Regions from separate parts of the Serratia plymuthica genome, predicted to be linked through region 3. Evidence: predicted binding sites of a transcription regulator. Region 3 holds the regulator's gene; each other region holds the start of a gene.

What was found. Region 3 encodes PurR, which represses purine synthesis genes. Its sites were predicted from a motif close to CANGCAAACGTTTGCNTG; they were not measured.
Region 1: glyA (serine hydroxymethyltransferase) is a predicted target of PurR. The motif match lies at 2,497-2,514, and genes of this name have one in related genera.
Region 2: pyrD (quinone-dependent dihydroorotate dehydrogenase) is a predicted target of PurR. The motif match lies at 2,466-2,483, and genes of this name have one in related genera.

Annotation. Positions count from the first base shown of each region.
Region 1 is NZ_CP068771.1:4,716,623-4,720,817, reverse strand. Features, by position in the region: gene JK621_RS22010 (3-phenylpropionate MFS transporter) at 1-968, opposite strand, end outside; gene glyA (serine hydroxymethyltransferase) at 1,124-2,377, opposite strand; gene hmpA (NO-inducible flavohemoprotein) at 2,754-3,944, shown strand; gene JK621_RS21995 (c-type cytochrome) at 3,986-4,195, opposite strand, start outside.
Region 2 is NZ_CP068771.1:1,560,748-1,564,942, forward strand. Features, by position in the region: gene ssuD (FMNH2-dependent alkanesulfonate monooxygenase) at 1-725, opposite strand, end outside; gene JK621_RS07345 (sulfonate ABC transporter substrate-binding protein) at 742-1,707, opposite strand; gene ssuE (NADPH-dependent FMN reductase) at 1,741-2,319, opposite strand; gene pyrD (quinone-dependent dihydroorotate dehydrogenase) at 2,578-3,588, shown strand; gene JK621_RS07360 (cell division protein ZapC) at 3,763-4,195, shown strand, end outside.
Region 3 is NZ_CP068771.1:2,022,299-2,026,493, forward strand. Features, by position in the region: gene punC (purine nucleoside transporter PunC) at 1-706, opposite strand, end outside; gene punR (DNA-binding transcriptional activator PunR) at 829-1,773, shown strand; gene purR (HTH-type transcriptional repressor PurR) at 1,770-2,795, opposite strand; gene JK621_RS09670 (YnhF family membrane protein) at 3,120-3,209, shown strand; gene JK621_RS09675 (C40 family peptidase) at 3,412-4,195, opposite strand, start outside.

The DNA.
Region 1 (4,195 bases), 2.7 Mb from region 3:
TCCGGCCCTTTGCGCGCAGCGATGAAACGCATCGCCGCCAGATGGCAAACGGTAAAGGTGCCGCAATGCAGGATCTGGATCACCAACAGCCAGCCCAGCTCGGTGCTGGAGGCCATCAGGCTCCAGCGCAGCACCCCGCAGCAGGCGGAAAGCAGCAGCAGATTGCGCGCATTCCAGCGGCGGAACAGGAAATTGCTGCTGGCGAAAATAATGACTTCCGCCACCACGCCCAGTGACCACAGATAACCTATCGTCGAAGCCGAGTAGCCGGCCTCCTGCCAGTAGATAGAGCCAAAACTGTAATAGCCGGCATGCGCGCCCTGCAGCAAAGTGACGCACAACAGGAAACGCCAGACCGGCCCTTCCTTGAGCATTTCACGCAGTGAGCGCTCTGGCCCGCTTTGAGTACGCGTCTCCCCCTGCGGCATCACGCTCGGTTTCAGCATCATGCCCAGCAGCATCGCCAACACGCTGAGGATCAAGCTGTAAAGAATGGCGTTGTGGCCCCAAACCGACACCATTTGCCCGGTTAGCGCCGAGCCGATCACAAACGCCAGCGAGCCCCATAGCCTGACACGCCCGTAATCCATGGCGATCTGTTTTTGCCAGGTGGCGGCCAGCGCGTCGGTCAAAGGCACCAACGGCGAGAAGAACAGGTTGAAGCCGGCAATCACCAGCATCAGCCAACCCCAGCCGTTACCGAAGCAGAACCCGATGGCAAAGGCCAGCGTTAGCAACGCCAGCAGGCGCAATGCCGTCACCAGATGGGAAGGATCTTTAACCCGGGGAGCAATCAGCAAACTGCCGAGGAAACGCGCGACCAGACCGGCCCCCAGCAGAATGCCGATGGTTTCGGGCGCTATGCCCTCGCCTTTTAGCCAAACGCCCCAAAACGGCAAGAAGATGCCATATGAAAAGAAATAAGTGAAATAACTGAGAGCGAGCCAACGCGTTGATTGCAGAACCATGATCCCTCCGGTGTGTTGGCGATACTTTGACAGAGCTCACACCCGCGAGCAATGCCCATTCAGGTTCACGGGGATAGAGTGCAAAGCAGTTCACAGTTTTCCGGCAACGGGCATAAAAAAACCCGCCGAAGCGGGTTTTTAAAGAGAAAGCAGAATTATGCGTAGACCGGCAGGCGGGCGCAGATATCCAGTACTTTCTTCTTGGTGCGTTCGATGGTGGCTTCATCGTTGATGTTGTCCAGCACGTCGCAGATCCAACCGGCCAACTCAGTCACTTCAGCAACTTTGAAGCCGCGGCGGGTCACAGCCGGCGTACCGATACGTATGCCAGAGGTAACGAACGGGCTTTTCGGATCGTTCGGCACGCTGTTTTTGTTCACGGTGATGTTGGCGCGGCCCAGGGCAGCGTCGGCTTCTTTACCGGTCAGGTTTTTGTCAACCAGGTCCAGCAGGAACAGGTGGTTATGAGTACCGCCGGAAACCACTTTGTAGCCGCGCTCCAGGAACACCTTCACCATCGCTTTGGCGTTGTCGGCGACTTGCTGCTGGTAAACCTTGAACTCAGGCTCCATCGCTTCTTTCAGCGCTACCGCTTTACCGGCAATCACATGCATCAGCGGGCCGCCCTGGCCGCCAGGGAATACGGCGGAGTTCAGCTTCTTGTACAGATCTTCATCACCGCCCTTCGCCAGGATCAGGCCGCCACGCGGGCCCGCCAGGGTTTTGTGGGTGGTGGTGGTCACGATGTGCGCGTGCGGAACCGGGTTCGGATAAACGCCGGCGGCAATCAGGCCCGCAACGTGCGCCATGTCGACGAACAGGTAAGCGCCGATGCTGTCGGCGATTTCACGCATTTTTGCCCAGTCAACCAGACCGGAGAAGGCCGAGAAGCCACCGATGATCATTTTTGGTTTGTGGGTCTGCGCTTGCTTGGCCAGATCGTCGTAATCGATTTCGCCTTTGTCGTTGATGCCGTAAGGCACCACGTTATACAGCTTGCCGGACAGGTTGACCGGTGAACCGTGGGTCAGGTGGCCGCCGTGCGCCAGGTTCATGCCCAGAATGGTGTCGCCCGGCTGCAGCAGCGCGGTGTAGACGGCGAAGTTAGCCTGGGAGCCGGAGTGCGGCTGCACGTTGGCGTAATCTGCGCCAAACAGCTCTTTAGCACGGTCGATGGCCAGTTGCTCAACGATATCCACGTATTCGCAGCCGCCGTAATAACGCTTGCCCGGATAGCCTTCAGCGTATTTGTTGGTCAACTGGGAACCCTGAGCCTGCATGACGCGCGGGCTGGTGTAGTTCTCAGACGCAATCAGTTCAATGTGCTCTTCCTGACGCACGACTTCTTGCTCCATTGCACGCCACAGTTCGGCATCATAATCGGCAATGTTCATTTCACGCTTTAACATCCGGCATCTCCTGACTTAAATCGGCTAACTAAAAAATCACCAAATAACTACCCGGTTGGGTTCTGGGCAACAGTGTAAACTGTTTTCCCCTACCGAGGATAGGTCTTGACAGAGGTTTTTACGCAAACGATTGGCATGACGTGCTGCAAGGCTTTGATCCGATAAATCACGCTATCCGGCAACGGACTTTTACTCATGCTGAGGATGCGGTTTTTTCATGTTCTGTGAGCGGGATCGACGCTTAACAACGCCGCAACAAAAATAAGGGTATTTACAGCCCCGGCGGAAATCGCTAGTATTTGCGCAATCTTAAAGATGCATTTAATATGCAACTTAATTTAAATACGCCAATATTGAAGTCAAAAGGAGCGCTACCATGCTGGATAGCCAGACCATCGCCACCGTAAAATCCACCATCCCTCTGCTGGCTGCGACCGGGCCTAAACTGACCGCTCATTTCTACGATCGCATGTTCGAACACAACCCTGAGTTGAAAGATGTTTTCAACATGAATAACCAGCGCAACGGCGATCAGCGCCAGGCGTTGTTCGATGCGATCTGCGCCTATGCCGCCAATATCGAAAATCTGGCGGCGCTGCTGCCGGCGGTAGAGCGTATTGCCCAGAAACACACCAGCCTGAATATCCAGCCGGAGCAGTATCAAATTGTCGGCGGCCACCTGCTGGCGACGCTGGACGAAATGTTCAGCCCAGGCCAGGAAGTGCTGGATGCCTGGGGCAAGGCCTACGGCGTATTGGCGAACGTGTTTATCCAGCGTGAAGGCCAGATTTATCAGGAAAGTGAAAACGCGAATGGCGGCTGGCGCGAACGGCGCGCTTTCCGCATTGTCAAAAAGCAGCCGCAAAGCGACGTGATTTGCAGCTTCGTGCTGGCGCCGGTGGACGGCAGCCGCGTGATTGACTTCAAGCCAGGGCAATATCTGGCGGTCTATATCAATCACGACAGCATGGAAAATCAGGAAATCCGCCAATACTCACTGACCGCCGCGCCTAACGGCGAGTACTACCGCATTGCGGTGAAGCGTGAAGATCAAGGTAAGGTCTCGAATTTCCTGCATCAGCAGGCCAAAGAGGGCGATGTGCTGTATCTGGCGCCGCCGCACGGGGATTTCTTCCTTGACGTGCAGCCAACCACCCCGGTAGCCCTGATCTCCGCCGGCGTGGGCCAAACGCCCATGCTCGGCATGCTCAATACCCTGCACGACACTCAACATCAGGCGAACGTGCACTGGTTGCACGCGGCGGAAAACGGCAGCGTTCACGCCTTTGCGGATGAAGTGGCGGATATCGCCGGCCGCATGCCAAACCTGAGCAGTCACGTCTGGTACCGCGAGCCGGGCGCCGACGACGTGGAAGGCCGCGATTATCAGAGCAGCGGGTTGATGAACCTCAACGCACTGCGCGACACGCTCGAGGATCCACAGATGCAATATTACTTCTGCGGCCCGGTGCCGTTTATGCAGCATGTCGGCAAACAGCTGCTGGAAATGGGCGTGAGCGCCGAGAACATCCATTACGAATGCTTCGGCCCGCATAAAGTACTGTAATCAAACGGGGCGCGGCCTGTGAACAGCGCCGCGCCCCGCCGTTATTTCTCCGCCAGCTTGCGCGCCTCCTGCACCTGCTGCGCCGTTACCGCCCCAGCCTGATTGCCCCAGCTTCCGCGCAAGTAGCTCATCAGATCGGCCGCCTGCCGGTCATTCAATGCCCAGCCGTAACCTGGCATGGCGATCGCGGTGCCCTGCTGAGTGATCGGCGTTTGCGCCCCTTCCAGCAAGACACGCAGCGCCGTCAGCGG
Region 2 (4,195 bases), 460 kb from region 3:
GCCCGCCAGGCTTCTTCTGTGGTTTCACGCACGATCACATGCAAACGAATACCGAAACGCACCGTGCGGCCTTTGGCTGCGGCTTTGGCGCGCACTTCGGCAATTTTTTCTTTTACCTGCGCCGGCGGCTCCCCCCAGGTGAGGTACATTTCAACCTGTTCGGCGGCCAGATCCTGAGCGGCGGCAGAGGATCCGCCAAAATACAGCGGCGGACGCGGCAGTTGCACCGGCGGATACAGCAACTTGGCGCCTTTCACCTGAATATGCTTACCCTGGAAATCGACGGTTTCCCCTTCCAACACCTTACGCCAAACATGGGTGAACTCTGCCGAGGCCTCATAGCGTTCTTCGTGGTTCAGGTGCAGACCTTCTGCCGCCAGTTCTTCGGGATCACCGCCGGTGACCAGGTTAAACAGCGCCCGGCCGTTGGAAAGACGATCCAGCGTCGCGGCCTGGCGAGCGGCTAGCGTGGGGGAAATGATGCCGGGGCGCAGAGCCACCAGGAACTTCAAGCGTTGGGTGACCGGGATCAGTGAGGCCGCGACCAGCCAGGAGTCCTCGCAAGAGCGGCCGGTGGGGATCAGCACGCCGCCGAAACCCAGCCGGTCAGCGGCCTGAGCGATCTGCTGCAAATAGCCGTAATCTACGCTGCGTGCGCCTTCCGTGCTGCCAAGATAATGGCCGTCGCCGTGAGTAGGTAAAAACCAGAATACATTTAAGCTCATAGCTTGTTCTCCAAAGTTATTGTGCGCTCGGGTGCCAGATGCGTTGAGAGATATCGACCTTCACCGGCACCAAACGGTTGGCATAAAACAGATCGGCGGTTTGCTGTTGGGCGGCAATGGTGTGCGCATCCAAAGGTTTAATGGCCGTCGGGGGGCGATGGTCCAGATAAGTGGCGATCACCTTTTCCGGCAGGCCCATGGCGTTTGCCAACAGCGTGACGCTTTGCGCGCGATCGCTGCGGGTCAGTGCGTCGGCCTGGGTCAGCACATCAAGAACCTGGCTGATAAAGGGCCCGTGCGCTTGTGCATAGGGGCGAACCGCCAAATAAAACGAACCGGTTTGATTCAGATCACTGCCGTCGCCCAACACCCGCACGCCACCCTGCAGCAATGCGGCGGAATAGTAGGGATCCCAAATCGCCCAGGCATCAACGTTGCCTTGCTGGAAGGCGGCGCGGGCATCGGCCGGGGTCAGGTAAATGGGGTGGATATCGGTAAATTTCAGCCCGGCTTTCTGCAGTGAGCGCAACAGCAGGTTGTGGGAACTGGAGCCTTTCTGGAAGGCGACCTTGTGGCCTTTCAGCTCGGCGACGGTTTTGATCGGGCTGTTTTCCGGTACCAGAATCACTTCCGCTTTGGGTTTTGGCGGTTCCACGCCGACGTAAAGCAGATCGGCGCCTGCGGCCTGGGCGAAAATTGGCGGGATGTCGCCGGTGCTGCCCAGATCGATACTGCCGACGTTCAGCGCTTCGAGCATTTGCGGGCCGGCGGGGAATTCTATCCAACTGATTTTGGTCGAGGGAAAACGCTGTTCCAGCAGCCGATGGGTTTTTGCCAATACCAGGCTGACCGATCCCTTTTGATAACCGATGCGGAACTGCGCCGGATCCTGCGCGTTGGCGGCATTGCTCCAGGCAAGAGAGAGGATGCCGGCTAATGTGCCGGCGCCAAGCCAGCGGCGGAGTGAATAAAGTCGCTTCATCATGCTGTCCTTTTCCTTATATGCTCTTCTCTGTCAGGCGGTTTGACGGGCAAACAGGGAAGGGGAGAGCTTGACCGTGGGCGGCTTGCGGCGGCCGAGCGCAAGATAAAAGCTTTCCAGCGCCTCTTCCAGGCGGGTCGCCACGCCGTCAGACAGGCTGATCTCTTCACCTTGCAGCACCACCTGGCTGTCGTCGGCAAACACACCGTGCAGCACTTCTTGCGCTTTCAACGCCGCCAGCACCGGCTTGAGGGCGTAGTCCACCGCCAGCATGTGGCCAATGGAGCCGCCGGTGGCCAGCGGCAACACGACCTTATGGTCCAGGGCACGTTCCGGCAGCAGATCCAGCAGGGTTTTCAGCGCGCCGGAGAACGAGGCTTTATAGACCGGCGTCGACACCAGCAAACCGTCTGCCTGAGCTAACTGCTCGGCAAAAGCTTTGATTGCCGGGCTGTTAAAATTGGCGTAAAGCAAATCCTCGGCATCGAAATCGTGCAGCGTGTAGGCAATCACTTCCACGCCTTGTTGCTGCAACCAGTTTTGACTCAGGGTAAGCAGCGCGGCTGAGCGCGAGGGGATGCGGGGGCTGCCGGCCAGTGATATAACGCGCATTGCCACTCCTTATAACTAAAAGTTAGGTTTAATCAGGAAATGTTCATGATCTGTTTTAAAACTATCAGTTAGGAGCGGGTTGCTTAAATCTCATTTTTTGATTTTGATATGCGCAAATGCGGATTGGCGGTGATCTGGGCCAGCCAGAGGAAAACGATTGCGTAAAAACCGCTTTTTTTTGCTTTTAATCAATTCCAATTGATCGGGGGATGCCGGATAATCGGCCCCCGGTTTGCAACCGGGAAATCAGGAGAGTACATGTACTACCCCATCATCAGGAAAGCGTTGTTCCAGCTCGATCCCGAGCGTGCGCATGAATTGACCTTTCATCAGCTTCGCCGTATCACCGGCACCCCGTTAGAATTTCTCATTCGTCAGTCTGTGCCGACCAAGCCGGTTAGCTGCATGGGGCTCTCTTTTAAAAACCCATTGGGGTTGGCCGCCGGTCTGGATAAAGATGGCGAGTGCATCGATGCGTTCGGCGCCATGGGGTTTGGCTTTGTCGAAGTCGGCACTGTGACGCCACGTCCGCAGGCGGGCAATGATAAGCCGCGCCTGTTCCGTATCGTGGAAGCAGAAGGCCTGATCAACCGCATGGGTTTTAATAACCAGGGGGTGGATAATCTGGTTGAAAACGTTAAAAAATCCCATTTTGGCGGTATTTTGGGGATCAATATCGGCAAGAATAAAGACACCCCGGTAGAGCAAGGAAAAGACGATTATCTGGTCTGCATGGATAAAGTTTATCCGTATGCCGGCTATATCGCGATTAACATTTCGTCACCAAATACACCGGGGTTACGATCCTTACAGTATGGTGAAGCGTTGGACGATCTTTTAGCCGCGATTAAAAATAAGCAGCAGGAATTGCATGCGCGGCACCACAAATATGTACCGGTCGCGGTAAAGATCGCGCCGGATCTTTCTGAAGAAGAATTGATCCAAATAGCCGACAGCCTGGTGCGCCATAATATAGATGGCGTGATTGCGACCAATACCACGCTGGATCGCAAGTTGATCCAGGGGCTGAATTACTGCGAGCAAACGGGGGGCCTTAGCGGTCGTCCGCTGCAGGCGAGCAGCACTGAAGTGATCCGCCGCCTGTCGATTGAGCTGCAGGGGCGTTTGCCGATTATCGGCGTTGGCGGAATTGACTCTCTGACCGCCGCGCGCGAAAAAATGGCAGCCGGAGCTTCGCTGGTGCAAATTTATTCCGGGTTTATCTTCCACGGTCCGCGCCTGATTAAAGATATCGTTAACTACATCTAATATTTTTTGTTTCATTTTCCGCCGGGGGTTTATTTCTTTCCCCGGCTCGTCTATATTTTGTCCACTAGCATAAATATCGTTCGCGGAATTATCTGATGTTTGAGCTATTTTATCGGTGATAAAATCGCCTTTTGGGTAAATACGGCGTGGCATGGGCAGCGAGAAGGATAAGAGATGAAGATAAAACCTGACGATAATTGGCGTTGGTATTTTGATGCCGAACACGATCGGCTAATGCTGGATTTAGCCAATGGGATGATCTTTCGCTCACGCTTCCCGGCCAAAATGTTAACGCCGGACGCCTTCGATGAATGCGCCTTTTGCGTTGATGACGCTGCGCTTTATTTTAATTATGAAGAGCAGTGCAAACAGATCAAGCTCAGCCATGAGCAACGCGCCGAGTTGGTATTAAACGCTCTGGTGGCCTACCGTTTCCTGAAACCATTGATGCCGAAAAGCTGGCATTTCGCCCAGCAACACTACCCGCTGCAGCCGAAAAACGGCGAGTTGGCGGCGGTGAAGGTCATGGAATGCGGCACGGATGCCCGTCTGTTGGTGGTGGAAGCCGGCGATAACGCCAGCCTGTGTCTGCTGGCGCAAAATCAGC
Region 3 (4,195 bases):
CCATATCGCCAAGAATAAACGGCGAGCCGGTGAGCCAGGCAAAAAAGCCGGCAGAGCAGGCGGCAAAGATGGTGACGTTACCGCTGAATACCGGCGATTTCAGCAGTTGGAAGAAGCTCAGGGTGTTTTTCCGAGTGGCCAATGGCGCGCTTTTGGCGCTTTCCTTCAGTAACAGCGTAGGCAGCAGCAAAATGACGGTGATACCCAGCAGAACGGCGAAAATTGCCCGCCATCCCATGTGGTTCAGCAGCCAGGCGCCGACCAGCGGCGCCAGCGCTGGCGAAAGTGCCACCAGCGGCATAATGGTGGCGAATACGCGATTGGCCTTGCCTTCACGGTAGCGGTCAATGACCAACGCTTGCCAGGTGACGGCGGCTGAGCACACGCCGATCGCCTGAATAAAGCGCAATGACCACAACTGGACGGCATTCTGTACCCACAGCATGCCGAGGCAGCCCAGGGCAAACAGCGCCAGGCCAATCAGCAGCACGGGTTTACGGCCCAAATTATCGGAGAGCGGCCCCCAGAGCAGTTGAGCAAAGGCAAAACCGGCCAGGAAAATGCTCAGGCTGGCGCTGATTGCACCGGCGGAAATTTGCAGATCCAGCTGCATGGCGCCAAAGGCGGGCAGATACATGTCGGTGGCCAGGTAACCCAGCATGCTCAGGCCGGCAAGATAGAACATAAAACCAAAGGAATTTCGCATGGTATTTCTCATTAATATTTTATTGTCGCAGGTTTTTAGCGCCGGCAAGTGTATCCGGCTGGATCTCTGCTTGTGAAACGGTAATATTTGCGAAGTGCTGTTAAAAAAATTGAAGGCAAACCATGTGGTCTGAATATTCTCTTGATGTCGTGGACGCGGTCGCCCGCACCGGCAGCTTCAGCGCGGCGGCGCAGGAACTGCACCGGGTGCCTTCGGCGGTGAGCTATACCGTTCGGCAACTGGAACAATGGTTGGCGGTGCCGTTATTTGAACGGCGTCATCGTGATGTAGAACTGACGCCGGCCGGCCTGTTATTTATTCAGGAGGCGCGCGGTGTCATCAAAAAAATGCTCGACACGCGCAGGCAGTGCCAGCAGGTGGCCAATGGTTGGCGCGGCCAATTAAAAATTGCGGTGGATATCATCGTCAAGCCGCAGCGCAGCCGACAGCTGGTGTTGGATTTTTACCGCCATTTCCCCGATGTTGAGCTGCTGATCCAACCGGAAGTGTTTAACGGCGTCTGGGATGCGTTGGTGGACGGCCGCGCCGATATGGCGATCGGCGCTACGCGAGCGGTGCCTGTCGGCGGCGGTTTTGCCTTTCGTGACATGGGCGATATGCGCTGGTTGTGTGTCGCCAGCCCGCAGCATCCATTGGCGGCGTTGGAGGGCCTGCTGAACGACGATCAGCTCCGGCCTTTTCCTTCCCTGTGTCTGGAGGATACCTCGCGCAATCTGCCCAAACGGGTCACCTGGACGCTGGACAACCAGCGGCGGTTGGTGGTGCCGGATTGGGCATCGGCGGTGGATTGCTTGTGCGCTGGCTTGTGTGTCGGCATGATGCCGGCGCATCAGGTGCTGCCGTTGGTACAACGCGGCGAGTTGGTGGCGCTGCAACTGCAACAGCCGTTTCCCGCCAGCCCATGCTGCCTGACCTGGCAGCAGAATACCCCATCGCCGGCGATGGCCTGGTTACTGGACTACCTGGGGGACAGTGAAACCTTGAACCAGGAATGGCTGAGCGAAGTGGCGCCGGAAACCGCCTTGGTTCCCGGCGCTGGCGACTAGCGGCGGTAATCGATAAAGGGGCCGTCGGCGACCGAGCGGCGTTCAACCAGCTTCGGATGCACTTCAATGACCTGCGACTCTTCACGCTTGCTGATGATGCGATCCAGCAGCATGGTGAACGCCATCTCACCCAAACGCTCTTTGGGCTGGTGGATCGTCGTCAGCGCCGGGGTGAAATAGCGCGCGTTGCGCACGTTATCGTAGCCGATGACTGAAATGTCCTGCGGTACTCGCAGCCCCAGTTCATCGGCGGCGCAGATAGCGCCCATCGCCATGATGTCGCCGCCGCAGAATACCGCCGTCGGGCGTTGTTTCTGCGACAATATCTGATGCATGGCCTTGTAGCCGGATTCCGGTTCGAAGTCGCCCTGAACAATCCACTCGTCGCGCACCTCGATATTGGCTTCTTCCATGGCTTTCAAAAAGCCCTGATGGCGGCCGCCGCCGGTATTGCGCGCCAACTGGCCCGGAATGGCGCCAATATCGCGGTGACCACGCTCGATCAGATAGCGGCCGGCCAGATAACCGCCTTCGAAGGCGTTATCGATGATGGTATCGGTAAAATCACCGCGTGCGGCGCCCCAGTCCATGACCACCATGGGGATATTACGGTAATCTTCCAGCATCCCCAGCAATTGATCCGGGTATTCAGAGCACATCACCAGCAGGCCGTCGACGCGTTTTTGCGCCAGCATCGCCAGATAAGCGCGTTGCTTGTCCAGGTTATTGTGCGAATTACACAGGATCAGCGTATAGCCTTTGCTGTAGCAGCTGTTTTCCACCGCCTCGATCACTTCGGCGAAATAGGGCGCTTCGCTGGAGGTGGCCAGCAGGCCAATAGATTTGGTGTGATTGACCTTCAGGCTGCGCGCCACGGCGCTGGGAGAATAGTGCAGCTCTTTGATCGCGGCCCCAACGGCCGCTTTGGTCTCTTCGGCGACGAAACGAGTCTTATTGATGACGTGCGAAACGGTGGTGGTGGAAACGCCAGCGCGTTTGGCCACATCTTTAATCGTTGCCATGTAAAGAATGACTCCTGAACTCACATGTTGCAGCATGTAAGTGTGATGTTAATCGTTTGCCTGCGTAGATCCTTCTTCCAAATAAACGAAGCTGAGTTTTTAGTGTGTTGAAGTCGTCAGCGCTTGGTCAGGAGGGGCATTTTTGCCGGTACGCAGTTGTGAACTGCGAATTTTGTCCCATATTGAGCCAAAGTGGAAGAGGTAATCAGTATTATAAACCGGGAAATGATAACAAGATTTTATTGTCTAACTGTGGGAAAATGGGTTGACGCATTAATTGTGTGCCTTTTACCCTTGGGAAATCCCGTCTGAAAAGGAGTTGTAATGGATACCGATCTGAAAATGTCACTGTTCACGACTGTGTGCGCGCTGGCCGTTATTATTGCTTTTAGCTTCACTGCGGCGTTGAACTGATCCCCGGTTGTAACACAGGCGCAGCTCGCTGCGCCTGTTCGCGTTTTCCTGCCATTACGTCTTCTTGCAAGCCTCCAGCCACACCAATGCCCGGAAATTTCACCTGCGGGTTCGCAAAACTGTTCTCAGAGCGCGGTGAAAGCACAGAAGGCGTCGCTTGCGAGGAGGGCGGCCGGCGGGAGAGCGCCAGCCGCGGAGGATATTATCGAATGGTTTTCGGCGTTACTACACGGCGTGCGCCGATATAGTGGTTTTGCCAGTAGTCGTTGTCCAACTGGCTGATACGGATTTCCTCGCCGGTACGCGGTGACTGAATGAATTTGCCGTTGCCCAGATAGACGCCGACATGATCGGCCATGCCGCGGTTGTTGATGCGGAAGAACACCAGGTCACCGCTTTCCAGTTCGTTTTTCTTGATCGGCGCCGCATCGCGCAGGTGATACATTTCGTTGGCGGTACGCGGCATCTTGATTTTCACGACGTCTTTATAGGCGTAATAAATCAGGCCGCTGCAGTCGAAACCGGTTCTTGGCGAGGTGCCGCCCCAGCGATAAGGTTTGCCCATTTGATCCATCAGCTTGGCCATGGCGGTTTGCTTGGCGTGCTGATAGCGCTTTTTGTGCGCCGGGCTGAGTTTCAATGGCTTATCGTCACGCACCAGTTTGGCGGTGGCCATACCGGCTTCCCGATGGCGGCCATAGCCTTTTTTGTAGCCCTTTTTCGGTGGGGTTACTTTGATTTTGGCTATTTTCTGGGTTGAGTGTTTCGATTTGGCGCTAACGATCTTTTTAGCGGTTTTTTCTGTTTTGGCTTTGGAAACCTTGGCAGTTTTTGGCGTAGCAGTGACTTTCACTTTTTTGCTGGCCTTTGCCGCTTTCTTTTTCTTGCGGTCATCCGGACGAGCTTCATTAACGTGGCTTTTGCGCTGCTCGGCGGCAACACGCGCCTGTGGCGCAGCGTGCGCCAGATTTAAGAATAGCTGTGTA